DNA from 3 places in the Nonomuraea sp. NPDC050404 genome. Region 2 is predicted to be linked to each of the others. Evidence: riboswitches for the same ligand, from Rfam matches in the RefSeq annotation. Region 2 holds a riboswitch; each other region holds the start of a gene.

Evidence for each region. Region 2 has a riboswitch for cobalamin ahead of AB0I81_RS00035 (ABC transporter substrate-binding protein). Riboswitches for the same ligand answer to the same signal wherever they lie in the genome.
Region 1: it holds a riboswitch for cobalamin, as region 2 does, so the genes downstream of both, cobN (cobaltochelatase subunit CobN) here and AB0I81_RS00035 (ABC transporter substrate-binding protein) in region 2, are expected to answer to the same signal.
Region 3: it holds a riboswitch for cobalamin, as region 2 does, so the genes downstream of both, metE (5-methyltetrahydropteroyltriglutamate--homocysteine S-methyltransferase) here and AB0I81_RS00035 (ABC transporter substrate-binding protein) in region 2, are expected to answer to the same signal.

The regions. Positions count from the first base shown of each region.
Region 1 is NZ_JBFAKB010000020.1:92,518-102,098, reverse strand. It holds gene AB0I81_RS42710 (precorrin-8X methylmutase) at 1-110, opposite strand, end outside; gene cobG (precorrin-3B synthase) at 246-1,499, opposite strand; cobalamin riboswitch at 1,538-1,695, shown strand; gene cobN (cobaltochelatase subunit CobN) at 1,866-5,537, shown strand; gene AB0I81_RS42695 (cobyrinate a,c-diamide synthase) at 5,492-6,862, opposite strand; gene cobO (cob(I)yrinic acid a,c-diamide adenosyltransferase) at 6,859-7,461, opposite strand; gene AB0I81_RS42685 (VWA domain-containing protein) at 7,464-9,581, opposite strand, start outside.
Region 2 is NZ_JBFAKB010000001.1:3,698-13,278, reverse strand. It holds gene AB0I81_RS00070 (ATP-binding cassette domain-containing protein) at 1-305, opposite strand, end outside; gene AB0I81_RS00065 (ABC transporter permease subunit) at 302-1,096, opposite strand; gene AB0I81_RS00060 (ABC transporter permease) at 1,093-2,046, opposite strand; gene AB0I81_RS00055 (ABC transporter substrate-binding protein) at 2,028-3,521, opposite strand; gene AB0I81_RS00050 (MATE family efflux transporter) at 3,629-4,939, shown strand; gene AB0I81_RS00045 (ABC transporter substrate-binding protein) at 4,966-6,507, shown strand; gene AB0I81_RS00040 (hypothetical protein) at 6,544-6,816, shown strand; cobalamin riboswitch at 6,905-7,083, shown strand; gene AB0I81_RS00035 (ABC transporter substrate-binding protein) at 7,227-8,420, shown strand; gene AB0I81_RS00030 (iron ABC transporter permease) at 8,417-9,493, shown strand; gene AB0I81_RS00025 (ATP-binding cassette domain-containing protein) at 9,496-9,581, shown strand, end outside.
Region 3 is NZ_JBFAKB010000009.1:192,814-202,394, forward strand. It holds gene metE (5-methyltetrahydropteroyltriglutamate--homocysteine S-methyltransferase) at 1-1,472, opposite strand, end outside; cobalamin riboswitch at 1,730-1,866, opposite strand; gene AB0I81_RS25960 (VOC family protein) at 1,952-2,389, opposite strand; gene AB0I81_RS25965 (DinB family protein) at 2,391-2,963, opposite strand; gene AB0I81_RS25970 (YafY family protein) at 3,026-3,985, shown strand; gene AB0I81_RS25975 (hypothetical protein) at 4,013-5,161, opposite strand; gene AB0I81_RS25980 (glycoside hydrolase family 35 protein) at 5,283-7,121, opposite strand; gene AB0I81_RS25985 (LacI family DNA-binding transcriptional regulator) at 7,326-8,342, shown strand; gene AB0I81_RS25990 (carbohydrate ABC transporter substrate-binding protein) at 8,522-9,581, shown strand, end outside.

The DNA.
Region 1 (9,581 bases), on a different contig from region 2:
ACCGCGACCTGGGCCACGTCGGGCGGCAGGCCCGTGAGGTCGGTCTCGGCGCGGATGGTCGCGAACGAGCGCCGGTAGATCTCGGCGCCGTCGCGGATGTAGTCGGTCACTGGTGCCCTTCTCGTTGGCCGCGGCTCTCGTCGGCCGCCGCCGATGGCGGTTGTCATCGGGGTTCTCGCCGGTGGCTGTTCTCGGTCGCCGGCGTCATCGGGTTTCCCGCCGGTGGCTGTCCTCGGCTGCTGGTGTCATGGGGTTTCCTGCCGGTAGCCGTCGCCGGTGGCGATCATCTGGACGACCTGGCCGCGTGGCAGGCCGCAACGCCGTTCGCAACCGGCCCAGTGGACGGGTGTCCCGGGGGCCCGGTCCTGGTCCTCGACCCAGCGGCGCGCGTCGGCCCGCACGTCCGCCAGCGCCTTCGCACAACCTGGGCTTCCGGTGCAGGACGTGACCCCGGCCCAGGGGGAGTCGGGGTCGGTGATGAGGCCGGCGTCGGTGAGCGTGCGTTCCGCGCGGTCCGCGTCGGCGGGCGACAGGTCCAGCACCACCGCCGTCCGCCACGGGGTGAGCCGCACGACGGGACCGCAGCCGGCGAGGGCCCGCGCCTGACCGGGGGACAACCTGCCCAGCGGCACCAGCACCTCCAGCGCCACCCGCCCGTCCTGCTGCACCACCCGCCCGGCACGCGGCCGGGCCGGGCCGCTCACCCGCCCGCCCGAGCCGGCCCCGGTAGCCGCGCCGATGCCCAGGCGGGCGGTGATGCGGGCGGGGCCGTTGTCGAGCTCGTGGATGCGCCAGGCCGCGGCCTCGCCGTCGGGCGCGTCGGCGTGGCGCTCGTCGAGGAACGCCTCGGCGGCTGCCAGCATCAGCGCGACCGCCGCGTCCGCCCGCGTGACGAGCCCGGTGTCCTCCCCGGCCAGGAGCAACCGTCCCTGCCCAGCCGGGGAGGAGAGGTCCGCAGTACCGGCCGTGGAGGCGACACCCACAGCGCCGGCCGGGGAGGCGAGGTCCGCAGCGCCGGCCGCGAAGGTGACGTCCGCGCCGAGGGGGGTCGTGTCCCCCGTGCCGTCGTCCAGGGCGAACAGGAAGCGTCCCGGCAACTCGGCCAGCCGAGGGCGCGAGCACAGCCCCGCGTCGAGCGCCTCCACGAGCGGCTGCACGTCCAGCGTGCCCCCGGCCTCGCGCCCGCTCAGTGGCGAGGCGACGATGTTACGCACCCGTTCGTGGGCGGCCGACGGCAGCAGCCCGGCGGCGGCCATCCGGGTGGCGAAGGCGGCGGGCGAGCGCAGCCCCCGCACCTGTACGTTGGCCCGCGAGGTCAACTCGATCACCCCGGAACCGAGCGAATCCGCGCAGGCCGCGAGCTCGCGGAGCTGGGAGGTGGTCACCGCGCCGCCCGGAAGCCGGATCCGCGCCAGGGCGCCGTCGGCGGCCTCGTGCACCTGCAGCGCGCCCGGACAGGCGTCGGGACGCACGCGTACGGAAAGGTCACCTTTGGCCACGAAGAGGATGGTAACGCCAGTTTTGCGGAGGCCGCTCTTGCCGTAGTCTCCTGGTAGACGATGGCTGAGTGAGGAAGCCGGTGCGAAACCGGCGCGGTCCCGCCACTGTGACCGGGGAGCGAACCCCACCGCAGGCCACTGCCCGGCAACGGGTGGGAAGGCCGGGGTGAGCGCTGATCCGGGAGCCAGGAGACTCCTGCCGTCGCGTCACCCGCGACCGGGGCGAGGACCCCGAGGGAGGAATGCGCCTTGCCTGGCGACAGCCACACCGTTCCGCTGCCCTCCGACGAGAGCACGGGCTCCGATGAGAGCTCACGCTCCGACGAGAGCCTGCGCCCCGGCGAGAGCTCACGCTCCGACGAGAGCCTGCGCTCCGGCGAGGGTTCGGACGGGCGTACCGTTCTGCTGCTTTCGACGTCCGACACCGACCTGCTGAGCGCTCGCGCGAGCGCACCCGGATACCGGCTGGGCAACCCCGCCAGGCTGGGCCCGGAGGACCTGCCCGCGCTGCTCGAAGGCGTCGACCTGGTCGTCGTGCGCCTGCTCGGCGGCCGTCGCGCCTGGGAGGAGGGGCTCGACGCGCTGCTGGCCGGCCCGCGCCCGGTCGTGGTGCTGGGCGGGGAGCAGGCGCCGGACGCCGAGCTGATGGAGCTGTCCACGGTCAGTTCGGGCGTCTGCGCGCAGGCCCACGCCTACCTGGCGCACGGCGGGCCCGCCAACCTGACCGAGTTGCACGCCTTCCTGTCCGACACCGTGCTGCTGACCGGGCACGGGTTCGCGCCGCCCGTACAGGCTCCGTCGTGGGGGCCGCTGGAGCGGGAGGCCAGGTCCGGCGGCGGGCCGGTGGTGGGCGTCCTGTACTACCGCGCACATCACATGGCGGGCAACACCGCGTTCGTCGAGGCGCTCTGCACGGCCGTCGAGGACGCGGGCGGCCGGGCGCTGCCGATCTTCTGCTCGTCGCTGCGCACCGCCGAGCCCGAACTGCTCGACGCACTGCGTGCCGCCGACGCGCTGGTGGTGACGGTGCTGGCGGCCGGGGGCGCGCGCCCCGCCACCGCCGGCGCGGGCGGCGACGACGAGGCGTGGGACGTGGGCGCGCTGGCCGCGCTCGACGTGCCCATCCTGCAAGGGCTCTGCCTGACCACCAGCAGGCAGGCGTGGGAGGAGAACGACGACGGCCTGTCGCCGCTGGACGCCGCCTCCCAGGTGGCCATCCCCGAGTTCGACGGGCGCATCATCACGGTGCCGTTCTCGTTCAAGGAGATCGACGAGGACGGGCTGACCGTCTACGCCGCCGACCCCGAGCGGGCGGCCCGGGTGGCGGGCATCGCGGTACGGCACGGCCTGCTGCGCCACGTCCCGCCCGCCGAGCGGCGCCTGGTCGTGATGTTGTCGGCGTACCCGACCAAGCACTCCCGCATCGGCAACGCCGTCGGCCTGGACACCCCCGTCAGCACCGTACGGCTGCTGGCCAGGCTCGCCGAGGCCGGCTACGACCTGGGCGACGGCTTCCCCGGCGTGGCCGGGCAGGACGGCGACGCGCTCATCCACGCGCTGATCGCCGCCGGCGGCCAGGACCAGGACTGGCTGACCGAGGAGCACCTGGCGGGCAATCCGGTACGGATCTCCGCCGCCTCCTACGAGAGCTGGTACCGGACGCTGCCGGAGGACCTGCGCGCCGGGATGGAGCGGCACTGGGGGCCGCCGCCCGGCGAGCTGTTCGTGCACGAGGGCGACATCGTGCTGGCCGCGCTGCGCGCCGGGAACGTGGTCGTGATGGTGCAGCCGCCGCGCGGCTTCGGCGAGAACCCGATCGCCATCTACCACGACCCCGACCTGCCGCCCAGCCACCACTACCTGGCCGCCTACCGCTGGTTGTCGGCCGAGTTCGGCGCGCACGCGATGGTGCACGTCGGCAAGCACGGCAACCTGGAGTGGCTGCCGGGCAAGGCGGCGGGCATGTCGGCCGCGTGCGCCACCGACGCGGCGATCGGCGACCTGCCGCTGGTCTACCCGTTCCTGGTCAACGACCCGGGGGAGGGTACGCAGGCCAAGCGGCGGGCGCACGCCGTGCTGGTGGACCACATGGTGCCGCCGATGGCCCGCGCCGAGACGTACGGCGACATCGCCCGGCTGGAACAACTCCTCGACGAGCACGCCACGATCGCCGCCATGGACCCGGCCAAGCTGCCCGCCATCCGCGCGCAGATCTGGACGCTGATCCAGGCCGCCCGGCTCGACCACGACCTGGGGCTGGCCGACCGGCCGCACGACAGCGAGTTCGACGACTTCATCCTGCACGTGGACGGCTGGTTGTGCGAGGTGAAGGACGCGCAGATCCGCGACGGGCTGCATGTCCTCGGGCAGGCGCCGTCCGGGCAGGTGCGGGTGGACCTCGTGCTGGCCATGTTGCGGGCCCGGCAGTTGTGGGCGGGCCGCGAGACGCTGCCCGGCCTGCGCGAGGCCCTCGGCCTGGCCGAGGACGGCACGGCGGGGCTGGGGGAGGTGGACAGGGCCGAGGCGCTGGCCCGCGCTCTGGCGGCGGGCATGGAGGAACGCGACTGGGCGGCGGACGCGGCGGCCGGGGTGGCCAGGGCAGTGCTCGGCGAATCCCACGAGGATCGCGAGGTTCTCAGCGAACCCCGCGAGGATCGCGAGGGGCAGGGGGAACCTCACGACGAGCGGGTGGACCTGGTCACGCGCATCCTCACCTTCGCCGCCACTGAGATGGTGCCGCGCCTGGCCCGTACCACCGACGAACTCGACCACCTCCTGCACGCCCTGGACGGCGGCTTCGTCCCGGCAGGGCCGAGCGGATCGCCCCTGCGCGGCCTGGTCAACGTGCTGCCGACGGGCCGCAACTTCTACTCCGTGGACCCCAGGGCGGTGCCCAGCAGACTGGCCTGGGAGACCGGGCAGGCGATGGCCGAGTCGCTGCTGGAGCGCTACCGGGCCGACACGGGGGAGTGGCCGCGTTCGGTGGGGCTGTCCGTCTGGGGCACCAGTGCCATGCGCACGGCGGGCGACGACGTGGCCGAGGTGCTCGCGCTGCTCGGTGTCCGCCCCGAATGGGACGAGGCGTCCCGCCGGGTCACCCGCCTGGAGCCGATCCCGCTCGCCGAGCTGGCCAGGCCCAGGATCGACGTGACGGTACGCATCAGCGGCTTCTTCCGCGACGCCTTCCCGCACGTGGTGGCGATGCTGGACGACGCCGTACGCCTGGTCGCCGGCCTGGACGAGCCGCACGAGGACAACTACGTCCGTGCCCACGTCGCCGCGACCGCCGGTGACGAGCGCCGGGCCACCATGCGGATCTTCGGTTCGGCGCCCGGCGCGTACGGTGCCGGGCTGCTGCCGCTGATCGACAACCGGAGCTGGCGCGACGACGCTGACCTGGCCGAGGTGTACGCGGTGTGGGGCGGCTTCGCCTACGGCCGCGACCTGGACGGCGTGGCCGCGCGCCCGCAGATGGAGGACGCCTACCGCCGGATCGCGGTGGCCGCCAAGAACGTGGACAGCCGCGAGCACGACATCGCCGACTCCGACGACTACTTCCAGTACCACGGCGGCATGGTCGCCACCGTCCGCGCCCTCACCGGCAAGGCCCCGGCCGCCTACATCGGCGACAGCACCCGCCCGGACGCCGTACGTACCAGGACGTTGTCGGAGGAGACCTCACGGATCTTCCGCGCCAGGGTCGTCAACCCGCGCTGGCTGGCCGCGATGCGGCGGCACGGCTACAAGGGCGCGTTCGAGCTGGCCGCGACCGTGGACTACCTGTTCGGTTACGACGCGACCACCGGCGTGGTGGCCGACTGGATGTACGACAAGCTGACCGAGACGTACGTGCTGGACCCCGAGAACCAGGCGTTCATGGCCGAGTCCAACCCGTGGGCGCTGCACGGGATGGCCGAACGCCTCCTTGAGGCGGCCGAGCGCGGCATGTGGGAGCACCCCGACCCCGACGTGCTGCGCGGGCTGCGGGAGGTCTACCTCAAGACGGAAGGCGATCTGGAGGACGACACCAGCCGCTGAGCCGTCTCGGGCCTGCCCGCCCAGTGCAGGTGCAGGTACGAGGCCGTCACCAGGGCGTCGCCGTACCCGTCCGAGCCGCCGTCCCAGCGGAACAGCGGCCCGGACCGGTAGGCGACGGTGGTCCGGTGGAACTCGTGGCCCCGGTAGCGCTCGCCCGGCCTGGTCAGCGGCGAGTGGCCGACCGCGACGGCCTCCCGGTAGCCGAGCGTGAGCCGGGAGGTCATCGACGCGCGTCCCGGCACGCGCCCGCACATGGGCCGGCCGTCCAGCTCTTCGCACAGGTACAGCAATCCGGCGCATTCCGCCGCGATCGGCCCGGCGAAGGCCGCCACCTCGGCGCGCAGCGGCTCGTTCGCGGCCAGTTCCGCGGCGTACACCTCGGGGAAGCCGCCGCCGATCACGAGCCCGCCGGTGCCTTCCGGCAGGCGTTCGTCGCGCAGCGGGTCGAAGGTCACGACCTCCGCGCCGGCCGCGCGCAGCAACTCCACGTGCTCGGCGTACCCGAACGTGAACGCCGCCCCACCCGCCACCGCCACCACCGGCCGCTCCACCTGAACCGGCCGCTCCTCTGGGTGCCAGGGGGTCGCGTCGAGTGGGGGAGCCGGGTTGGTCGGGTCCCAGGGGGTGCCGTCGAGCGGGGGAGCCGAGGCGGCCAGTCGCAGCAGGGCGTCGAGGTCGCAGGAGCGGGACACCAGCGCGGCCAGCCGCTCCACCGCCGCCACCGCCTCGCCCTTCCGCTCGGCCGCCGGCACCAGCCCCAGATGCCGGGACGGCGTGACCACGGCCTCGTCCCGCCGGATCGCCCCCAGCACCGGCACGCCCGCCTCGGCCAGCGCCGCCCGGCACAACTCCTCGTGCCGGTCCGACCCGACCCGGTTCAGTACGACACCGCCCACCCGCACCCGCGCGTCGAACGTGGCGAACCCGTGCACCACCGCCGCCACCGACCTGCTCTGCCGCGCCGCGTCCACCACCAGCACCACGGGCGCGTCCAGCAGCCTGGCGACGTGCGCGGTCGAGGCGAAATCGCTCTCCCCGCGCCCGTCGAACAGCCCCATCACGCCCTCGACGACCGCGACGTCGCACCCCGCCGCGCCGTGCAGGAACAGCGGCGCCACCCGCTCCTCACCCTGCAGCCACGGGTCCAGGTTGCGCCCGGGACGGCCGGTGGCCAGCGCGTGGTAGCCGGGGTCGATGTAGTCGGGCCCCACCTTGTGCGGGGAGATCCGCAGGCCACGCGCCCGCAGCGCCGCCATCAGCCCGGTGGCCACCGTCGTCTTGCCGCTCCCCGACGAGGGCGCGGCGATGACCAGGCGGGGAATCACCACTCGATGCCCTTCTGGCCCTTCTGCCCGGCGTCCATGGGATGGCGTACCTTGCCCATCTCCGTCACCAGATCGGCGGCCTCGATCAGCCGCTTGGGCGCGTCCCTCCCGGTGATCACCACATGCTGGTTGCCCGGCCGCCCCGTGAGCGCCGCCAGCACGTCGTCCAGGTCCAGCCACCCCCACTTCAGCGGGTAGGTGAATTCGTCCAGCACGTAGAACCGGTACGTCTCGGCCGCCAGATCCCGCTTGATCTGCTCCCACCCCTCGCGGGCGTCGGCCGCGTGATCCTCCTCGGTGCCCGGCCGCTGGATCCACGACCAGCCCTCACCCATCTTGTGCCAGGTCACCGGCCCGCCCTCGCCGCTGTCGCCGAGGACCCGCAGCGCCCGTTCCTCCCCGATGCGCCACTTGGCCGACTTCACGAACTGGAACACGCCGACGGGCCATCCCTGGTTCCAGGCCCGCAGCGCCATGCCGAAGGCGGCCGTTGACTTGCCCTTCCCCGGCCCTGTGTGCACCATGAGCAGCGGCCTGGTGCGGCGCTGCCGGGTGGTGAGCCCGTCCTCGGGCACCACGGCGGGCTTCCCCTGCGGCATGATCAACTCGCCTTTCTGTAGTCACGCACGACCGACCCGAGGTCGGCCAGCCCATCGAGCGGTACGAGCCGCGCCCGCAACCGCGCCGCCAGCCGTACCGCCAGACCGAGCCGCACGGGCCCGCTCTCGCAGTCCACGACCACCACGGCGGTGCCCTCCAGCAGGGCGGCGGCCCGGTCCACGTCGCCGCCCGCCGTGGCGCGGCCGTCGGTCACCAGCACCAGCAGGGGCCGCCTGGCCGGGTCGCGCAGCCGTTCGACGCGCAGCACCTCCGCCGCCCGTACCAGTCCGGCCGCCAGCGGCGTGCGCCCGCCGGTCGCCAGCGTGCGCAGCCGGGCCGCGCCCGCCTCCACCGACGAGGTCGGCGGCAGCGCCACCTCCGCGCCCGAGCCCCTGAACGTGACCAGCCCCACCTTGTCGCGCCGCTGGTAGGCGTCGAGCAGCAGGCTGAGCACGGCCGTCTTGACGGCGGTCATCCGCTTGCGGGCCGCCATCGAGCCGCTCGCGTCCACCGCGAACAGCACCAGATTGCCCTCCCTGCCCTCACGGACCACCTCACGCAGATCGTCCCCGCGCAGCACCAGCCCGGGTCCGCGCCGCCCGCGCTCCCTCTGGTACGGGGCCGCCGCCCGGATCGTGGCCCCCAGGTGCAGGTCGTGCACGCGTCCTGACGGGCGGCGCGCGCCGGTGCCCTTGCCGTGCGCCGTCCGTGACCGCGACCGCCGCCCCGTGGCCCCCTCACCGATCCCCGGCACCTCCAGCAACGGCACCCGGTACGGCCGCGCCACCCCGGCCACCCGCAGGGCACCGTCCCGCGTGGCGTCCCCGGATTCCCCGGATTCCCCGGCCTCCTCGGCCGACGACTCCTGCCCAGCCCCGTCCTGCGCCCCCGCCCCGGGCGGCACCCGCCCGCCGGGCTGGTCATCCTGGCCGTCGCGGGCGCCGTCGTCGGAGAGCCGCTCGTCGTGCCGGTCATCGTGTGGGCCGTGCGAGTCGTGTGGCCCGCCACCGTCGGACGGGGATCCGTCTGCCGACGGCCCATCATGCGGTGACCCGTCAGGCGAGGACCCATCAGGTGAGGACCCATCCGGCGGTGATCCGTCCGGCCCGGAGGTCCCTGGCCGCTCGTCGTCCGGGTCGTCGTCCGGGTCGTCATCGCCCGACGTGCGCTCCAGCAACTCCTCCAGCAGTTCCTCATCCAGCCCAGGTGCGTCGAACGGATCCCGCCGCCGCCGATGCGGCAGCGACAACCGGGCCGCCGCCCGTACGTCATCGGTGGTGACCCGATCCCGTCCCTGCCAGGCGGCATGGGCGATGGCGGCGTTCGCCGTGACCAGGTCGGCCCGCAACCCGTCCACCTCGAACGCCGCGCACACCGTCGCGATCTGCCGCAGCCGCGCGTCGGGCAGCCGGACGCCGGGCACCCGCCTCCTGGCCTCGGCGATCCGGGCGGCCAGCGCCGCCTCCTCCCGCGCCCACCGGGCCGCGAACGCCTCGGCGTCGGCGTCGAAGGCCAGCCGCCGCCGCACCACCTCGGCCCGTTCGGCGGGCTCCCGGGACGCCTTGACCTCGACGGTCAGCCCGAACCTGTCGAGCAACTGCGGGCGCAGCTCGCCCTCCTCCGGGTTCATGGTGCCCACGAGCAGGAAACGGGCGGCGTGCCGGACGGAGACGGACTCGCGTTCGACGTAGCACATGCCCAGCGCGGCGGCGTCGAGCAGCAGATCGACGAGGTGGTCGTGAAGGAGGTTCACCTCATCCACGTACAACACGCCGCGATGGGCGGCGGCCAGCAGGCCGGGCTCGAACGCCTTGACCCCCTCCGTCAGCGCCCGCTCCACGTCGAGCGAGCCGACCAGCCGGTCCTCCGACGCGCCGACCGGCAGTTCGACCAGCGTGGCGGAACGGATGATGCCCTCGGCGCCGGGCTCGTGCGGGCCGTCGGGGCACTCGGCGGCGGGCGCGGCGGGATCGCAGGCGAAACGGCAGCCGGGCACCACGTCCACGGCGGGCAACTGGGCCGCCAGCGCCCGTACGATCGTGGACTTGGCCGTGCCCTTCTCCCCGCGTACGAGCACCCCGCCGACCCTGGGTGAGACGGCGTTCAGCACCAGCGCCAG
Region 2 (9,581 bases):
GGGTTGAGGGCCGATCCTGGATCCTGGCCGACGTAGGCGACGCGGGTACGGCGCAGCGCGCGCAGTTCGGCCGCCCCACAGCCGAGGACGTCCACACCGAGCGTCTCCACCATGCCCGTACGACGGCTGGTACCGGCAGGGAGATCGCCGATCATGGCCCGGAGCAGGGTGGTCTTGCCCGAGCCCGACGGGCCCACGAGGGCCAGCACCCGTCCGGCCCGGGCGGTGAGGCCGACGCCGGACACCAGTTCGTGCCCGTCCGGCGTGGCCACGGTCAGCGCGTCGATCCGCGCGTGGACGGTCATGTGCGCTCCGCCTTGGGGCTGAAGGCGCCGGCCGCCAGGTTGACGCTCATGGCGAGCAGGCCGATCGCGATGCTGGGAGCCAGTACGGCCCAGGGGTTGAGGACGAGGCCGGGGGAGTTCTCCCGGATCATCAACGCCCAGTCGGCGGCCGGCGGCTGCGGCCCGATCTGCAGGAACGCCGCCGTCGCGACCACGTACACGGCCGAGACGAAACGCAGGCCGAACAGGGCGAGCACGGTGGCGCGCAGGTTGGGCAGCACGTCACGGAAGATCAGATGCCACATCCGCTCACCGCCCGCGACCGCCGCCTCGACATAACCGGTGGCCACGACGGGTGCCGCGGCGGCGGCCATGAAGCGCACCGCGTACGGGAGGGCCAGACCCACCGCCGCCACCACGAGCGCCAACCGGCCACCCTGCGGCCAGGACAGCGTGATGAGCAGAATGCCCAGCACGGCCGGCAGCAGCATGAACACGTCCGCCGTCCGCTCCACGACGCGCCCGAACGCGGGCCGCAGCGCGCCGGCCACGCCGAGCACGGCCGCGATCCCGGTCACCAGCGCCGCCACCACGAGCGAGGAGATCACCAGATCCCGGCCGCCGTGCAGCAGCCTGCTGAGCACGTCCCGGCCGAGCTGGTCGCCGCCGAGCAGCGCCCCGTCCATCCCCGTCGGACCGTACGGGATCGTGACGGGCTGGTCCACCGGCTGCGGCGCCAGCAACGGGCCCGCCACGGCCACCAGCAGCAGCACCAGAGCCGGCAGCAGGCGCAACACCATGCGGTGCTTCACCGGCGTACCCCTGCCGCCCAGGCGCGGATCGCGTCCGCCACGAGCAGCACCATGGTGATGGCCACCCCGGTCAGCGCCACCACACCCGCGATGATCGGGGCGTCCCGATCGGCCACCGCACCAGCGAGCAGCGCCCCCACCCCCGGATAATTGAAGATCGTCTCCACCGCGACCGCGCCGCCGAGCAGCATGCCCGTTGAGGTCGCCACCCCCGCCGCAATGGCAGGCAGCGCACCAGGCAGCACATGGTGAGTGAGCACCCGGCGCGGCGTCAGCCCGTCCAGCACGGCCGCCGCGACATGCGGAGCCCTGCCCTCGTCGGCGAGCGCGCCGCGGACGATCCGGGCGTTCCAGCCGATCTGCGGGATCGCCAGCGCCAGCACCGGCAGCACCAGCATGTTCCACGACGCGGGCGCGCCGTCCGCGCCGGCCAGCGTGGCGGCGGGCAGCACGCCCGCCCACAAGGCGAAGACCAGCACCAGCGCCACCGCGATCACGAACTCCGGCAGCGCCAGCACCGCCGTGGCGGAGGCGGAGATCACCCGGTCGGTCCACGATCCCGGCCGCAGCGCCGCCCAGCCGCCGAGCCCGACCGCCGCCACCACGGTGACCGCCAGCGCCAGCCCACCCAGCAGCAACGTGTTCGGCAGCGGTCCGGCCAGCAGGCTCAGCACCGGCTCGCCACGCGCCGAGACCCCGAGGTCACCGGCCGGCAGACCCGCCATCCAGCGCAGGAACCGCCACACGAGCGGCTGGTCCAGCCCCAGCAGCACACGCCGCCGCTCGACGTCGGCGGCGCTCTCGCCCCGCTCGGACGTCGCCTCGGCCGCGTCACCGGGAAGGGCCTCGACGACGGCGAAGACCAGCGCCAGCAACGCGGCGAGCAGGGCGACCCGCCGGGCCAGTACCCAGCCGAGCCGGGTGAGCGCCGCTACTGCTTGGCCAGCCATACCCGCTCGAGTTGCACTCGTCCGTACCCGGGCAGTTTGGGCAGGTCCCGCACGGTGGCCGCGGCCAGGTCGATGCCGTCGGCCATGCCCCACAACACGTAGCCGGAGCGCTCGTGCTGGATCTCCTGAAGCCTGCGCATGGCCTGCGCCCGGGTGGTCTCGTCCAGGGTGCCGACGGCCTGCTTGTACGCCCGGTCGAACTCGGCGTCCCGCCACGCCGTCTCGTTCTGCGCGGCGTCCCCGGCCAGGATCTTGCTGGCGAAGAAGAGCACCGAGTCGTTGGTGCCCCAGTAGGTGGTGTACAGGTCGGCCTTGAGCCAGGTCTTGTCCCAGAACGTCCCCGACTCCTCCTTGACCACCTCGACCCGCACGCCCGCCTCGCGTACCTGAGTGGCGAACAGCGTCGCGGACTCGGCCAGGCCCGCGACGTCCTCCGTGGTGCGCAGCTGATACGTCTTCGTCAGGTCGAACCCGGCCTCCTGCAACAACTGCCTGGCCCGCGCGAGATCGCGGGTGCGCTGTGGCAGATCCTTGGCGTAGGCGGCGTCGCCGGTGCCGAGCACGTCGTTGGCGACCCGGCCGTACCCGCTGAGCACCTGCTTGACCATGGCCTCGCGGTCCACCGCCAGCCGCAGCGCCTCGCGCACCCTGGGGTCGGCGAACGGGCTGCCCTCGGCGGTGCGCATGACGATCGGCATGGACATGTCGTTCGGCCGGCGCAGCACCTGCACGCCCGGACGGGCGGCCGCGGTCCTGGCCGCGACCGCGCCGGCGTTGGAGGCCACGTCGATCTGGCCGCCGAGCAGCGCGTTGGCCATGGCCTGCGGGCTTTCGAAGATCTTGACCTCGATGGCGTCGAGGTAGGGCCTGCCGCCGTGCCAGGCGTCGTTGCGTACCAGGCGGGCGTTGCCGTCGCGGTACCACCCCAGCTTGAACGGCCCGCTGCCCGGCGCGTTCGAGACGTCCTCGGTGTCCTTCTTCAGCACGAAGGTGGACAGCCGTACCAGCAGCGGCAGGTCGGCGTTCGGATAGTCGGAGGTGAGCACCACCGTGTCGCCGTCCGCCTCGATGCCGGAGGTCTTGATGCCGGGCAGGCGGGACGCGCCGCCCGGGGTGTCGCGCAGCCGGCGCAACGACCAGACGACGTCCTCGGCGGTGACCGGCGTGCCGTCGTGGAACGTCGCGCCCTTGGCCAGCGTGAACCGCCAGGTCTTGACGTCCTCGTCGGCCTTCCACGTCGCGGCCAGCCTGGGGGCGGTGTTGTCGGGGGAGCCGGGGGCGGTCAGCGTGTCGTAGATGAGGCTGATGATCAGGTAGTCGCTCTCGTTGGCCTGCGTGCCGTGCGGGTCGCGGGTGATCGCGCTCGCCCGGCCCAGCGCGCCGATCCGCAGCGTGCCCCCGCTGACCGGGGAACCCTGGGCCGATCCCGCCGGCCTGGGATCGTTTTCGCCACCGCAGGCCGCGAGCAGTGCCACGAGCCCGGCACCCCCGGCGGACGTCAAGAGTTGACGCCGACTAAGGTCCACTTTGTCCCCGTCCATGGTGCAGTTTTGCTTAGGTGTGCCTACCCTAAAGGGAGAGTATGCGCAAGGTAACAACGACCCGTGAGCTCACCGCACTGGCCGTACCGCTCGCTCTCACCCAGCTCGCCCAGGTCGCCCTGACCACCACGGACACCGCCATGCTCGGCCTGCTGGGCGTCGAGGCGCTGGCCTCCGGCGGGCTGGCCATGGTGATCTTCAACCAGTTCCGCACCATGGGCGTCGGCCTGGTCACCGCCGTCGGCAACCAGGTGGCCGCCGCGCACGCCCGGCGGGAGGACCTCGGCGACCTCGTACGCGCCGCGCTGGCGCTGGCCACCGCCGCCGGGGTCGCGGGCGCCGCGCTCATGATCGCGGTGGGGGAGGGCGTGGCGCTGCTCGGGCAGGCCCCCGAGGTCATCGACGCGATGCGGCCCATGTTGTGGGCGCTGGCGCCCGGACTGGTGCCGTGCCTGTGGTTCCAGGCGATCCGGCAGTTCACCGTCGGGATGCGCCGCCCGCAGGCCCTGCTGCGCATCACCCTCGCCTCCATCGTGGTCAACCTCGCACTCAATCTGGCGCTGATGGGTTCCCTCGGGCCGGCCGGCATCGGCCTGGCCACCAGCACCGTCCACCTGCTGACCTCCATCGCCCTGTACCTCTCCGCACGCCGCGACCCCGACCTCGCTCCCATGCTCGACCTGCGCGCCTGGCGAGCCCGCCCCGCCACCCTGCGCCGGCTCACCGGCCTCGGCGTGCCCATCGCCGCCACCTACGGCTCCGAGGCCGGCTTCTTCTCCGTCGTCGCCCTGCTCGTCGGCACCTTCGGCACCGCGGCCCTGGCCGCGCACACCGCCGTCAACCAGCTCGTCTACATCGTCTTCCAGATCTCGGTCGGCCTGTCGCACGCCGCCTCCATCGGGGTCAGCCGCGAGGTCGCCCTCGGCGACCCACGGCAGGCCCGGCGGATCGCGCGCGCCGCGCTGGCCTGCGGGGCCGTGGCGATGGGCGTCGTGGCCGTGCTGTACGTGGCGCTGCCCGGCCTGGTGCTGCGCCCGTTCCTGCAACCGGGCGACACCACGGCGATGGAGATCGCCACCGGCCTGCTCTTCGTGGCGGCCGTCATGCAGTTCGCCGACTGCGCGCAGAACATCGGGGTCGGGCTGCTGCGCGGCGTCGACGACACCAAGGGCGGCTTCCGGGTGACCCTCGTCGGCTACTGGCTCATCGGGCTGCCCGCCGCCTGGCTACTGGCCGTACCGGTCGGGCTGGACACGCTCGGCACCTGGCTCGGCCTGTTCACCGGCCTCGCCGCCACCGCCGCACTACTGCTCGCCCGCTTCCGTCGCACTCTTGCGAAGGTATTGCAATAGCAAGTATGTCGCTCTACGGTCACTGCATGAGGCGCAGACCGGCCCTGCTCGCGGCGATGCTCCTGGCGCTCACCGCGTGTTCGGCCCCGACGCAGCCCACGGCGTCGCGAACGCAGGACACCGTCGTGCTCGGCCTGGGGTCGGAGCCCGACACGCTGAGCCCCGTGCTCGGGTACGCGCCCGACGGCGGCTCCCTGCTGTACGACGGGCTGGTGCGCCGCACCCCTGACCTGAAGCTGCGACCCGCGTTGGCCGAGGCGTTACCTGAGGTCAAGGGGACCGAGGTGACCTTCACCCTCCGCCAGGGCGTCACCTTCCACAACGGCAAGGCGCTGACCGGCGCCGATGTCGCCTACACCTACCGGGAGCTGCTCAAGCCGGCCAACAACTCGCCGATCCGCGGCGACTACGCCGCGATCGAGAAGGTGGAGGCGCCGGACGCGCGGACGGTGGTGTTCCGGCTGAAGTACCCCTACGCGCCGATTTTGCAGCGGGCCACGCTCGGCATCGTGCCCGAGGGCTCGGACGTCAAGAGCGACCCGGTGGGGACGGGGCCGTACACCTTCGGGTCGTGGGTCAAAGGCGACAAGATCACGCTCAAGGCCAACGAGCGGTACTGGGGTGCCCGGCCGGCGATCAAAACGGTGGTGCTGGCGTACACCAGCGACGACAACGCCCGGGCCACCCGGATGGCGGCGGGGGAGTTCACCGCGACGGAGCTGCCGCCCAAGGCGGCGGGCCGGTTCAGGAACCAGCCGGGGGTGACGGTGTACGAGGCGCCCAGCGCCGACTACCGGGGCGTCATGTTCCCGCTGGAGCAGCCGGTGACCGGTGACCTGGCCATCCGCAAGGCACTGAACCTGGCCACCGACCGGCAGGCCATGGTCGCCACGATCCTCGCGGGGGCCGGGGAACCGGCGTTCGGTCCCGTCGCGCCGGGCACCGACTGGCACAACCCGGCGGTGGACGGCCCGGCGGCACCGGACCGGGACGCGGCAGTGCGGCTGCTGGAGGAGGCCGGATGGCAGGCCGGCGCGGACGGCATCCGCGCCAAGGGCGGCACGCCCGCCCGGTTCACGCTCATGTACCCGGCGGGCGACTCGCTGCGCAAGGAACTGGCGCTGGCAGTGGCGTCGGACGCCAAGAAGATCGGCATCGACGTGCGACTGGCCGGGCTGGACTGGGAGGCCATCGAGGCGCGCATGTCCAAGGACGCGTTGATCATGGGCTGGGGCAGTCCGTACGATCCCGACTACACCAACTACGAGCTGTTCCACTCATCCTTCATCGGCCAGGGCTACTTCAACCCGGGCCGCTACAAGGCGCCCGAGGTGGACAAACTCCTCGACACCGGACGCCAGTCGGCCGACCCCGCCGTACGCAAACGGGCCTACGACGAACTCCAGCGGCGCCTCAGCGATGACCAGGTGTGGGTGTACCTGGTCTACCTCAAGCACACCTACGTGGTGCGGGGCGGCTGGTCGGGCATCACGGTCGGAGTGGAGGCCCACGAGCACGCCACCGGCGGCCTGTTCAACACACTCCCCGAGTGGAAGCCCGCTCCGTGATGTGCCCTCGCAGCCCAGGACATGAGTGACCGTGCCATGAAGCTACGCGTGAAGGAGCTGCTCGCCGACGAGCCCACCGGTGGCCCGGACCGTCCCCTGGTGGACGCCACCATGACCGAGTCGCGTCGGCTGTGCGACGAGGGCCGCTCGGTGCCCGCGCCCGAGCCTTCCTCGATCAGCCCCGGCACCCGTGCTTCGTCCCATATCCGGGGGACATCCGGCTGGATCGGTCCCGGACTCGTACCGGGTTCCCTCGTGCGACGCGCCTGCCTGGCGGACAGGGCGAACCGACCGCAAAGGCCGCCCTAGAGCGCGGACGCCTCTTACGCGACAAGGGTCCGGATGGCGGGACACTCCCGGTTTCACCGACCACGGGACCGGGCAACTCCTAGCAAAGATCTACCTAACAGCATCATGCAGGCGACGGCGGAACGAGGAAGCCGGTGTGATTCCGGCGCGGTCCCGCCACTGTGATCGGTGAGCGATCCCCGACGAAGGCCACTGCCCATGGGTGGGAAGGCCGGGGTGAGCGTTGACCCGAGAGCCAGGAGACTCACGCGGTCGCCTCCTCGAGGAATTTGGGGCGGATCTCCCCAAGAGAGGACGGTGACCGCCATGGCACCCGGCTGTCCACGGTTCTTTCCGGTGATCCCGCTCATCACCCGCCGTGGGCGCCGTCGAGGAACGGTCGCCGCGGCCCGTCCCCCAGGAGCTCCCCGTTGGGCCCTTCCCGCCACCTCTCAGGCGTGCTGCTCGCCGTCCTGCTGGCCGCCACCGCGTGCGGCACCCCCGAGCCCGCCGCGGCCCCGGCACCCGCCGACGGCCGCTGCGTCACCGCCTATGACGCGAACACGGACTACTTCCCGGTCAAGCAGACGCTGCGGCACGCCACCAACGTCACCCTCGCCTACGCCAGGAACTACCAGGTCGTCACCGTCAAGCAGCCCGCTCCGGGAGCCAGGGCGGAGACGTACGTGCTGGTGCGCTGCGGCACGCCCGCGCCCGAGCTGACCGGCGACCTGGCGGGCGCGATCACCGTCGAGACGCCGATCAGGTCGTTGTTCTCGGCGGCCACCACGCACCTGCCCTTCGTCACCGACCTGGGCGTGCTCGACCGGCTCAAGGGTGTGGCCTCCGCCGCGTTCATCACCTCGGCGCAGGTGCGCGAGCGGGTCACCGCCGGCGCCGTCACCGAGTACGCCTCCGGCCAGGAGATCGACACCGAGAAGGTCATCGGCGCCAAGCCGGACGTGCTCATGACCGGCGGCACCGAGGACAAGGCGTACGGGCCGCTGCGCCAGGCCGGTGTCAAGGTGGTCGCCAACGCCGAATGGCTGGAGAGCACGGCGCTCGGCCGGGCCGAGTGGATCAAAGTCATGGCCGCGCTCACCGGTACGGAGAAGCAGGCCCAGACGGTGTTCGACAAGGTGGAGGCCGACTACAACGCCCTGGCCGCCAAGGTCAAGGGCGTCACCCCGGTCACGATCCTGCCGGGCCAGATGTACCAGGGCCAGTGGTCGGTCTCCAACGGCGGCAGCTACGTCGGCAGGCTGATCAAGGATGCGGGCGGCACCTACGCCTGGGCCGATCTCCCCGGCCCCGGCAGCACCACGCTCGACCTGGAGGCCGTGCTCGCCAAGGCCAAGGACGCCCAGGTGTGGCTGGCCACCGCCCCCGAGTGGAAGACCCTCACGGACGTGGAGAAGGCCGACGCCCGCTACGCCAAGTTCGCCGCGTACGAGTCGGGCCAGGTGTGGTCGTCCAACAAGGCGCTGGGACCGGAGGGCGGCAACGACTTCTTCGAGCGCGGCGTCGGCCACCCCGAGCTGATCCTCGCCGACCTGGTGGCCATCCTCCACCCCGACCTGGCCCCGGGCCATCAGTTCACCTTCTACCAGAAACTCACCAAGTGACCGCGGTAGCCATCCCGGCCGCACCGGCGGCAGACCGCCGCCGGGCGGGTGTCCTGTGGGGCCTGACGGTGGCGGTCCCGGCCGCGTTCGCGCTGGCCGTCACCCTCGGCTCCACCTCCATCCCGCTGGACCAGGCGCTGGCCGCCGTGCTCCGCGCCCCCGCCGCCGACCCGACCATCACGGAGATCATCTGGACGGTACGGCTGCCACGCGCCCTCACCGCGGCCCTGGCCGGAGCGGCCCTGTCGGTGGCCGGGGTGCAGATGCAGACGCTGTTCCGCAACCCGCTGGCCGAGCCGTACATCCTCGGCGTCAGCTCCGGCGCCAGCCTGGGCGTGGCGCTCGTCATCGTCGGCTGGGGCGGCGCCGCCGGCGCGTTCACGGCCGGGGTCGCCGGGCTGGGGCGGGCCGGGATCGTGGTGGCCGCCTCGGGCGGCGCGGCGGCCGTGCTCGCCCTGGTGCTGGCGCTGTCGCGGCGGGTCCGCTCGGTCGTGACGCTGCTGGTGGTCGGCGTCATGGTCGGCTCGGCCGCCACCTCGGTCATCACCCTGCTGCTCGTCTACACCGACCCGCAGCGCGCCCAGCAGTTCATCAGCTGGGGCCTGGGCAGCTTCGCCGGCACCACCTGGGCCGACCTGGGCCTGTTCGGGCCGGTCTGCCTCGCCGCCCTGGCGGGCGCACTGGCCGGGGTCAAACCACTCAACGCGCTGCTGCTCGGGGAGAACTACGCGCGCACGATGGGCGTCCGTGTCCGGCTGGTTCGCACGCTCACCCTGCTCCTCGCCTCCGTGCTGGCCGGCGCGGTGACCGCCTACTGCGGCCCGGTCGCCTTCCTCGGCCTGGCCGTGCCGCACGTGGCCAGGCTGTTGCTGGGCACCACCGACCACCGGCTGCTGATGCCCGGCGTGGCGCTGCTCGGCGCGGCCACCGCGCTGCTGTGCTGTGTCGCCACCCAGGCGCCGGGCAGCGGGGTGGTGCTGCCGCTGAACGCCGTGACCACGATCGTCGGCGCGCCGGTGGTCATCACGGTGCTGCTGCGCAGCCGCGCCGCCCGTACCGGACTGGGGGTGTGACGATGGCGCTCCGCCTGCGAGAGCTCTGCGCCGGCTACCCGGCCAGGCGCGGCCGGCCCGAACGCCGGGTGCTCGAAGGGCTCGACGC
Region 3 (9,581 bases), on a different contig from region 2:
ACGTCGAGGCCGAGCCGCTCCTGGAAGGCGATCACCCGGTCGATCTCGTCGCGTACCGCCCGTTCGTAGCCGGCCTCGTCGATCAGGCCGTCGCGCAGGTCCGCCCGCGCCCGGAGGACGCGTTCTGAGGGAGGGAACGAGCCGATGGTGGTGGTGGCCAGGTCGGGCAGCCCGAACGCGCGCCGCTGCGCCGCCGACCGCACGGCCCACTCCGCGCGCGGCCGCCCTTTGCCCAGCGCGTCCAGTCGCGCGCGCACGCGGTGGTCGGGCGCGTACAGGCGGGCCACTGTGTCGTGGTCGGGCGCGTGCGGGCGGGCGGCCGTGGGGCGATGACCGGTGGCGTCGCTCACGGGAGGGTTCGGGGCGGTGGCGTGGGACGGGGTGGCCGGGCGTTCCTGGCGTAGGGCCCGGCCGAGCGCGACCACCTCATCGACCTTCTGCCTGGCGAAGGAGAGCCGCGCGCGCAGGCCGGGGTCGAGGTCGGGCTCGGCGTCCAGGTCGAGCGGCACGTGCCGGAGCGAGCAGGAGGTGCTCACCGTCACCTCCCCGGCCAGGCCGAGCAGGGACGCGCAGGTGGCCAGGGCCTGGCGCGGGTCGGTACGCCACACGTTGCGGCCGTCCACCACCCCGGCGACCAGGGTGCGCAGCGGCAGCCCGCCGATCGAGGCCAGCGCCTCAAGGTTGCCGGGACCGGCCACGAAGTCCAGGCCGATGGCCTCCACCTGGGTCGCGGCCAGGACGGGCAGCGCGTCCCCGATCTCGCCGAAGCCGGTGGAGACCAGCAGCCTGGGCCGGGACGGGAGGGCGGCCAGCCTGCGGTAGGCGTGGCCGAGCGCGGCGAGTTCGCGGGAGTTGCGGTCGCAGGCCAGGGCGGGCTCGTCGAACTGCACCCAGGTGGCGCCCGCGCCGCTGAGCCGTTCCAGCAGCTCGGCGTAGACCTCGATCAGGTCGTCGAGCAGGTCCAGCGGCCGGAAACCGGCGGGCGAGGCGGCCAGCAGCAGAAACGTCAGCGGCCCGACCAGCACGGGCCGGGTCTCCACCCCCAGCGCGCGGGCCTCCAGGTACTCGGCCAGCGGCTTGGCCCGTCCGGCCGCCGCCAGCCTGAACCTGGTGCCGGGGCCGATCTCCGGCACCAGGTGCTGGTAGCCGGTGCCGAACCACTCGTCCGTGGCCAGGCCGGGGATGCCGTCCGCGCCGCGTGCCATCGCGAAGTAGGCGTCCAGCCCGTCCAGGTGGCGGAAGCGTTCGGGGACGGCGTCCACCAGTACGGCGGCGTCGAGCAGGTGGTCGTAGAGGGAGAAGGTGTTGGACGGGATCTGGTCGAGACCGGCCGCGCGCAGGTCCGTCCAGACCGACCCGCGCAACCGCGCACCCACCTCCAGCAGCCCTTCGGCGTCCAGCCGGCCCGCCCAGTACTCCTCCGTGGCCGATCTCAGCTCACACCGGGGGCCGATGCGGGGATAGCCGAGCACAGTGGTGCCGGGGACGGTGGTGCCAGGCGCGGTGGCGGGGCTGTCGGGCGCGGTGGCGTGGATGTCAGGCCCGGTGGCGGGCGTGGTGGCGGGGGTGTTGGCCACGTACTCTCCTTCGCGAGTCACGGGAGACCTCGACGATCCCCCGGAGGCGAAGGGCGCGACCGCAGAACGAGGTGTGGCGCGCACCTGCGATTCGCCCGGCCCGCCCTCGAGGCCGTCGATGTCGCCGCACGCCGGCGCGCGCGGGCAGCGGCAGGTCTTCGGACTCGTGGGCGTCCTGCTCGCTCCTACTGGCCGTCGCTTCCCGGGCCCGGAGGCCCAGTGCGGGTGACGGCGGTCGCTCCCACTCACCGCTGCGGGGCAGCCCCGGATTCACACCGGGTTCCCTCTTGCGACGCGCCTGCCTGGCGGGCAGGTACGAACCGACTGCGGCACCCACCCTAAGCCGCGCACACCCGTCCCGTGACCCCGGGGGCTCAGTCCAGGCAGAACTCGTTGCCCTCGGGGTCGGCCATCACGATGAAACCCAGCTCAAGCGGGGGAGCGGGCTCGACGCGGTGCGACCGGGTGGCGCCAAGGGGGATCAGCCGCTCGGCCGCCGCCTCCAGGGCCGCCATCCGCGCCTCGCCCTCAAGCCCGGGAGCCGCCCGTACGTCAAGATGCACGCGGTTCTTGACCTGCTTGCCCTCCGGCACCCGCTGGAAGAACAGCCGCGGCCCCGAGCCGTCCGGGTCGACGGCCGCCGAGGCGTCGTTGCGCTTCTCGGGCGGCACGCCCCACGCCTCCAGCGCCTGCTCCCACGACTCGAAGCCCTTGGGCGGATCCTGCACCTGATAGCCGAGCGCCTCGGCCCAGAAGGCCGACAGCGCGGCGGGGTCGGCGCAGTCGAAGGTGATCTGTACGTCGCGCGCCATGTCAGCTCGCCTCCCGGTGGGTGTGCAGGTAGAGGTCGCGCAGCAGGCACACCTCGGCCAGATGGTGGATCAGCTCGCGGTGGATGTGCAGCACCAGCGCCGAGAGCGGATAGTCGGCGTACGGGCCCTCCGCCTCACCGCACGGGCGGGCCAGCCCGTCCTCGCCGAGGGCCTCGACGCCGGCCAGCCATCTGGCGTACTCGGCGTCGAGCTGGGCCAGCGCATCGGTGGCGGTGGCGGCGTACTCGTAGGAGTCGTAGTCGGTGGGCACGCGGCCGAAGTGCGAGGCGTTACGCATCGCGAGCACGCCGACGTTCACGTGCGCGAGACGCCAGGCGATGGTCGTGAACGGCGCCGGTTCCGGCATCGGGAACGCGAAGTCGATGGTCATCGCGCCGGCTCCGGCCTGCACCGGCGCTGTGCCGGTGCCGCGCGGGCGCACGTTCCACGAGCCGGGCGCCGGCTCCCAGAAGTATTCGTCGTCGGTGAGCCCGTCGAGCCGGTCGCGCAGCTGGTGGGTCCAGTGCCAGTCGATCTGGTCGCGGAGCAGGGAGTTCCAGGTCTGGTCGGTCATGCGTCTCACCTTCCCGCAAATAGCGGACAGGATCGGTCCGTGATGTGTGGAACCATGAAAAAATGACCGTCGAGGGGACGACCGAGCGCGTGCTGCGCCTGCTGGCGCTGCTGCAGCACCGCCCGTCATGGACCGCCACCGAACTGGCCGCCGAGCTGGGCGTGACCGACCGCTCGGTGCGCCGCGACGTGGAACGGCTGCGCGTGCTCGGCTACCCCGTGCACGCCACGGCGGGCGTCGGCGGCGGCTACCAGCTCGGCGCGGGCACCAGGCTGCCGCCGCTGCTCTTCGACGACGAGGAGGCGATCGCGACGGCGGTGTCCCTGCGGCTGGCGTCCGGCGGCACGGTCGCCGGCGCTGGCGAGGCGGCGCTGCGGGCGCTGGCGAAGCTCGACCAGGTGATGCCGCCCCGGTTGCGCGCCGAGGTGCGGGCGGTGCACGGCGCCACCGACACCCTCACGGGGCCGGGGGTCGAGATCGACCAGGAACTGCTGGTGACGCTCGCGCGGGCCTGCCGCGACGCCGTGCGGGTGCGGTTCAGGTACGCCGCGCGCGAGGGCGGGGAGAGCGAGCGCACGGTCGAGCCGGTGCGGATGGTCGCCACCGGCCGCCGCTGGTACCTGATGGCCTGGGACACCGGCCGCGACGACTGGCGCACCTTCCGGCTGGACCGGATGCGCGAGGTGGCGGCGACGACCTGGCGCTTCAAGCCGAGGCCGCACCCCGACCCGGTCGCGTACGTGCAGCGGGGGACGACCGAGGCGCCCTACCGGTATCTGGCCCGCGTACGCGTGCACGCCCGGCCCGCCCAGGTGCAGGAGCTGGTGCCGCCCCAGGTGGCGCGGGTGGAGGAGGATCGCGACGGCTGGTGCGTGCTCATCGTCGGCGGGGACGACCTGAACTGGATGGCCGTGCACGTGGCCCTGGTGCCGTTCGAGGCGGAGGTGCTGGAGCCGCCCGAGCTGCGGGAGGCCATCGCCCGGCTCGCCCGCCGCCTCACCGCGATGGCCGAGCCCACCTGACGGGCCCGGCCGATCGGCTCTGAAGTGTTACGCCGGCGCCTGGGTGATCTTCGCGAAGGGGTTCGGGTACTGGCCGGTCCAGCGGTGGAGCTGGGCCTGGCCGGTGTGCTTCTCGACGCCGCCCTCGGTGACCTTGTCGGCGGCGGCCACGTAGTAGCGGCCGCCGCCGAGCGAGATCAGGCCGTACTCGCCGCCGGTGGCCCGCCAGCCCCTGACGCCCGTCGCTTCGTCCTCGACCCCGCCGGACGCCAGGGTGAGGAGCTTACCGCGCTCGGCCTCGGGCTGGCCCTTGATCTCGCCCGTCCTGGGACGCTTGTCGCCGTCCACCGCGAAGAGGGTGTAGTTGGGGAACGTCGGCTTCGTCCCCTTGTAGACGGCCATCATCCAGTTGCCGGTGTGCTCGTCGTACTCGAGGTTCTGCACGCCGTAGGTGGTGTTGCCGGTGTAGACGAAGTACTTGCCGTCCGCCCGCTCGGGGCCGCTGTCGTGCGGGGCGCTCTCGGTGAGGGGCTGCTCGTACTTCTTCCAGCGCTGGATGTCGTACTGGAGCAGGACCTGGTGGTCGTTGTCCGCCCGGGAGGTGTTGGCGTAGATGCCGTAGGCGACGGTCAGCTTCTGCTTGCCGCCCTTCTTGCCGAACTCGGGGCCGAAGGAGACGCCGTCGATGCCGCTGCAGCCGTAGCGGTGGTCGGGGGTGTCGCCGATGTTGCCGTCGAACTTGCCGTCGCTGTTCATGTCGGCGGCGTAGTCGGCGACGACGTCCTTCAGGTAGACGGTCTTGACCACGTCGGTGGTCTGGGCGTCCATGTCCGGCTTGGTGATGCGGTCCACATCGAAGATCGCGATGTAGAACGACTCCTGCTCCTTGTACTCCAGCGAGCCGTACACGCGGCCGTCCTGGGCGTTGAAGTCGAGGTCGCCGAGATGCCCGGTGAAGCCGGTCACGGAGCCGATGAGCTTGCCCTTGAGGTCGGTCTTGACCAGCAGGTTGGTGAAGGAGAAGTACATGAACCCCTTGCGCCGGTCGATGGCCATGCCCTGGACGTGCCCCGCGGTCCAGGCGCCGCCGTCGATCTCCGCCGGTAGGTCGCGCGGGCGGTCGGCGGCGGTCGCCGGAGGCGAAAGGAGGGTCAGGGCCGAGGTGGCGGCCACGGTGAGAGTCAGGACCTTGCGCATGGTGCAGTACCCGTCTTCGACGTTTCAGTGATCGAGCAGAGACGTTATACCGGCCCCATGCCGATGTCTGACTATTTCTTGAACTGTCAGTTAATCGCCGCCGAACCTCCTGTGTCGCCGGTCAGCCGAACTCCTCGATGTACTCCTCCGCCGGGCCCAGTTCGGCCCGGTCCCGGAGTTCCAGGAGACCGCCGAGCCGTTCCAGCTCCAGGACCGTCACGACGTTCTCGCCCGTACGCAGCAGCGGCGCCGGGCAGTACAGCGTGACCTGCGGGCCGATGTCCCAGTGGCGGCCGAGCAGGAAGCCGTTGACCCAGACCAGGCCACGTCCCGAGCCCGGCAGAGCGAGGAAGGTGTCCGCGGGTGTGTCCACGCGCACTGTCGCGACGGCGAAACCGGCGTCCCCGTCCTCCAGGCCGGCGTTGGTCGCCTTGGACAACTCGTCGGCCGACCACTCCTGCAGCGCGATCGGCGTGTTGTCCCAGCCCTGCACGATCCGCCGATCGACGAGTACGGGCCCGAGCAGGCCCTTGTGCCGGCCGAGGCCCGGCCCGTAGTTCACCCGGCCGAGGCTCTCGACCAGGACCTCCAGGCGTACGACGGCTCCGGTGCCGTGGATCGGGAGCTCCGGGGAGCCGGGCCCGGCGACGCCGAGGAGCACGCCGTCGGCGAAGACCAGGGCGCGGTCGCGTACGTCGGTGAGGGTGAGCCGGTGCTCGCCCGCCGGGATGCGCGGCCGCGCGGTGTGCAGCACCATGCCGGCGTCCAGTCCGAGCCGCTCGAAGGAGGCCGGGCGCGGCCCCGACGAGGTGGGCGCGGGCACGGCGCGCAGCCCCGCGAGCAGGCCGGCGTGGTGCACGAGGGGGACGCGCGCCGGCGGCAGCACCGGCATGCGCTCCGGCACCCGCAGGGGTCCGCTCGCCCCGAGCACCTCGCGCATGGCGTGGAACTTGGGCGTGAGCGTGCCGTCCTCGGCGACGGGGGCGTCGGAGTCGTAGCTGCTCACGGTGGGTTGCAGCAGTCCGTCCTGCTCGTTGGCGCCCGCCCAGAGCCCGAAGTTGCTCCCGCCGTGCGCCATGTAGACGCTCACGCTGCCGCCGTCGGCGACGATCCCTTCGAGCGTGCGCACGGCGCTGTCCACCCCGCGTACGTGGTGCCGCTCGCCCCAGTGGTCGAACCAGCCGTTCCAGAACTCGGCGACGACGAACGGCTCGTCCGGCCGCCGCGCGGCGAGCAGGCGGCGGGCGGCCCCGGGCTTGGAGCCCAGCGTGACGGCCGCGAGGGTGCCGGGCAGGGTGCCGCCGTCCTGCATCAGCTCGGTGGGGCCGTCGGCGGTGAACAGCAGTTCCCCGATGCCGCGCGCGGTCAGGGCGTCGCGGTTCCAGCGCAGGTAGTCCCGGTCGTCGCCGTAGCTGCCGAACTCGTTCTCCACCTGCACGGCCACGACGGGCCCGCCTTCGGCGGCCTGGAGCGCGGCCAGGCGCGGGATCAGCTCGTCGAACCAGCGGCCGGTCGCGGCGGTGAAGGCGGGGTCGGAGCTGCGCAGCGCCAGGTCGCGCCCGGTGAGCCAGCTCGGCAGGCCGCCGTTGGACCACTCGGCGCAGATGTAGGGCCCCGGCCGCACGATGACGTCGAGACCCTCCTCAGCCACGGTCTCGATGAACCGCTCCACGTCCCGCCAGCCGTCGAAGCGTGGCGCGGCGTCCTCGCGGGGCTGGTGGAAGTTCCACGCGACGTAGGTGTCGACCGTGTTGAGCCCGAGGTCGGCCAGGCGCCGGATCCGGTCCCGCCAGAGGGCGGGGTGCACGCGGAAGTAGTGCAGCGCCCCGGACAGGATGCGATGCGGTACGCCGTGCCGGAACAGGCGGCCGCCATGCCAGGTGAGCGTGCTCGTGGGCGGCGCGTGGGCCGTGGTCGTCGTCGTGGCCGGGGTGGGATCCGGCGCGGGCAGCTCGATCACGCAGGGGAGCCTATGTTATCGATGACATCTGTAACAAGCGCGCTATGATCTGGGCTGACGACTTCGCGGCGCGTACCGGCCGCGAGAAGTTCGCGGCGCTGAGCGGCCGCGAGAGGTTCGCGCGCTGAACGGCCGCGAGAGATTCGCGGCGGACCAACGCCGCGAGAGGTTCGCGGCGCGCAGCGGCCGCGAGAGGGGAGCGCCATGACCGAGACCGCCGGGCGGCCCGCGAGACAGCCGAGCATGGCTGACGTGGCCAAGACCGCCGGGGTGTCGGCGCAGACCGTCTCGCGGGCGCTGCGCGACTCGCCGAACGTCAACCCGGAGACCAGGAAGCGCGTGCTGGCCGCGGTGGACAAGCTCGGCTACCGCTTCAACAACGCCGCCAGGGTATTGTCGTCGGGCCGCAGCCACACCCTCGGGCTCGTGCTGCTGCAGTCGGGCGGCTACTACTCGCGCTCGGCGGTGACCGCCGGCGTCGAGGCGGCGGCGGGCGAGGCCGGCTACGCGGTGAGCATCGCGACCATCGCCAGGCTGGACACCGCGCTGATGGAGCGCTCCCTGTCCAAGCTCGCCGACCAGGGCGTGGACGGCATCGTCATCGCCGTGCCGCTCATCTCGGTGACCCAGAAGGTGGAGGACATCACCCGCGACATCCCCACGGTCACCCTCGACGGCTCGCGCACCGCCAGCGCCCGCGTGCTCGGGATCGACCAGAAGGAGGCGGGCCGCCTGGCCACCCGGCACCTGCTCGACCTCGGGCACCGCCAGGTCTGGCACGTCTCGGGCCCCGACGAGTGGATCGAGGCGCGCCAGCGCCGCCAGGGCTGGCAGGAATGCCTGGCCGCGGCCGGGATCGCGGCGCCTCCGCCGCTGGAGGGCGACTGGTCGCCCGACTCCGGATACCGGCAGGGGCAGGTGCTGGCGATGATCCCCGACGTGACCGCCGTCTTCGCCGCCAGCGACGAGATGGCCTTCGGGGTGATCCGCGCGCTGCGCGAGCGCGGCCGGTCGGTGCCCGCCGACGTGTCCATCGTGAGCGTGGACGACATCGCGCTGGCGGCCTACTGCCACCCGCCGCTGACCACCGTACGGCAGGACTTCTACCGCTCGGGCGCGGCGGCCGTCTCGCTGCTGCTGGACGGGGACGTGGCCGGGGATTCGCTGGTCAGCGCGTCACTGTCGGTCCGCGACTCCACCGCGCCGCCCCGCCCATCCTGAAACCCACCCCCGGAGCCCGGCCTGGGGCCGCCCCGGCGTCCCGCTGTCACGAGCCATGTGGCGGCTGGGCGTAAAGTGCCTCTTGCGCTGTCATGTTATCGATGCCACTGTAACAACGTCCGAACTCGGACTCGTTTCTCCGCCCCTGTCAGGTGGGCACACGGAAGGATCCCAGACCCATGAGGAGATCACTCGCCCTCGCGAGCGCCGCGGTCGCGGCACTCGGACTGCTCACCGCCTGCGCGTCGGAAGGGGGCGGCTCGGAGTCCGGCAAGACCACCCTGAGCGTCGCCGCGCTCGAAGGCGGCTACGGCCGGGAGATGTACAACGAGGTCATCCAGGCGTACGAGGCCAAGAACCCCGGCGTGGACGTGCGGTTGCAGATCTCCAAGAGCATCGAGGACGAGATCACGCCGAACATGAAGGCCGGCCGCTTCCCGGACGTCGTGGTGCTCGGCCAGGGCCGCAAGGCCGCGCTCACCGAGACGCTCATCAAGGACAAGGCCCTGGAGGACCTCACGCCCGTGTTGCAGGCGAAGGTCCCCGGCGAAGACAAGACCGTGAGCGGCAAGCTCATCGACGGCATCGTGGGCAACCTCAACACCAACCCGTACGGCGACGGCAAGACGTACACGATGCCGATGTACTACGCGCCGACCGGGCTCTTCTACAACAAGGGCCTGTTCGAGGAGAAGGGCTGGAAGGTCCCGGTCACCTGGGAGGAGATGTTCGCGCTCGGCGAGACGGCCAAGAAGGACAAGATCTCGCTGTTCACCTACCCCACCGCCGGGTATCTCGACTCGTTCTTCTTCGCGCTGCTCGCCAACGTGGGTGGGGAGCAGTTCTACACCGACGTCATGACGTACAAGCAGGGCGTCTGGCAGACGCCGCAGGCCAAGCAGGTGCTCGACCTGGCCACCAGGCTGCTGAAGTACGCCGCGCCGACCACCGTCGGGTACGCCAACGAGCAGGACTTCACCAAGAACCAGCAGTCGATCCTCGACAACAAGGCGCTGTTCATGCCGAACGGCACCTGGATCGTCGGCGAGATGGCCGACGCCCCGCGCGCCGACGGCTTCGAGTGGGCCCTGACGCCGCTGCCGGCGGTCACCGAGGGCGGCAAGCGTTACCTGACGACCTCGGTCGAGTCGGTCTGGGTGCCCAGCGGGGCCGGGAACAAGGACGCGGCCAAGCAGTTCGTCGCCTACCTGTACTCCGACGAGGCGGCCAAGATCTTCG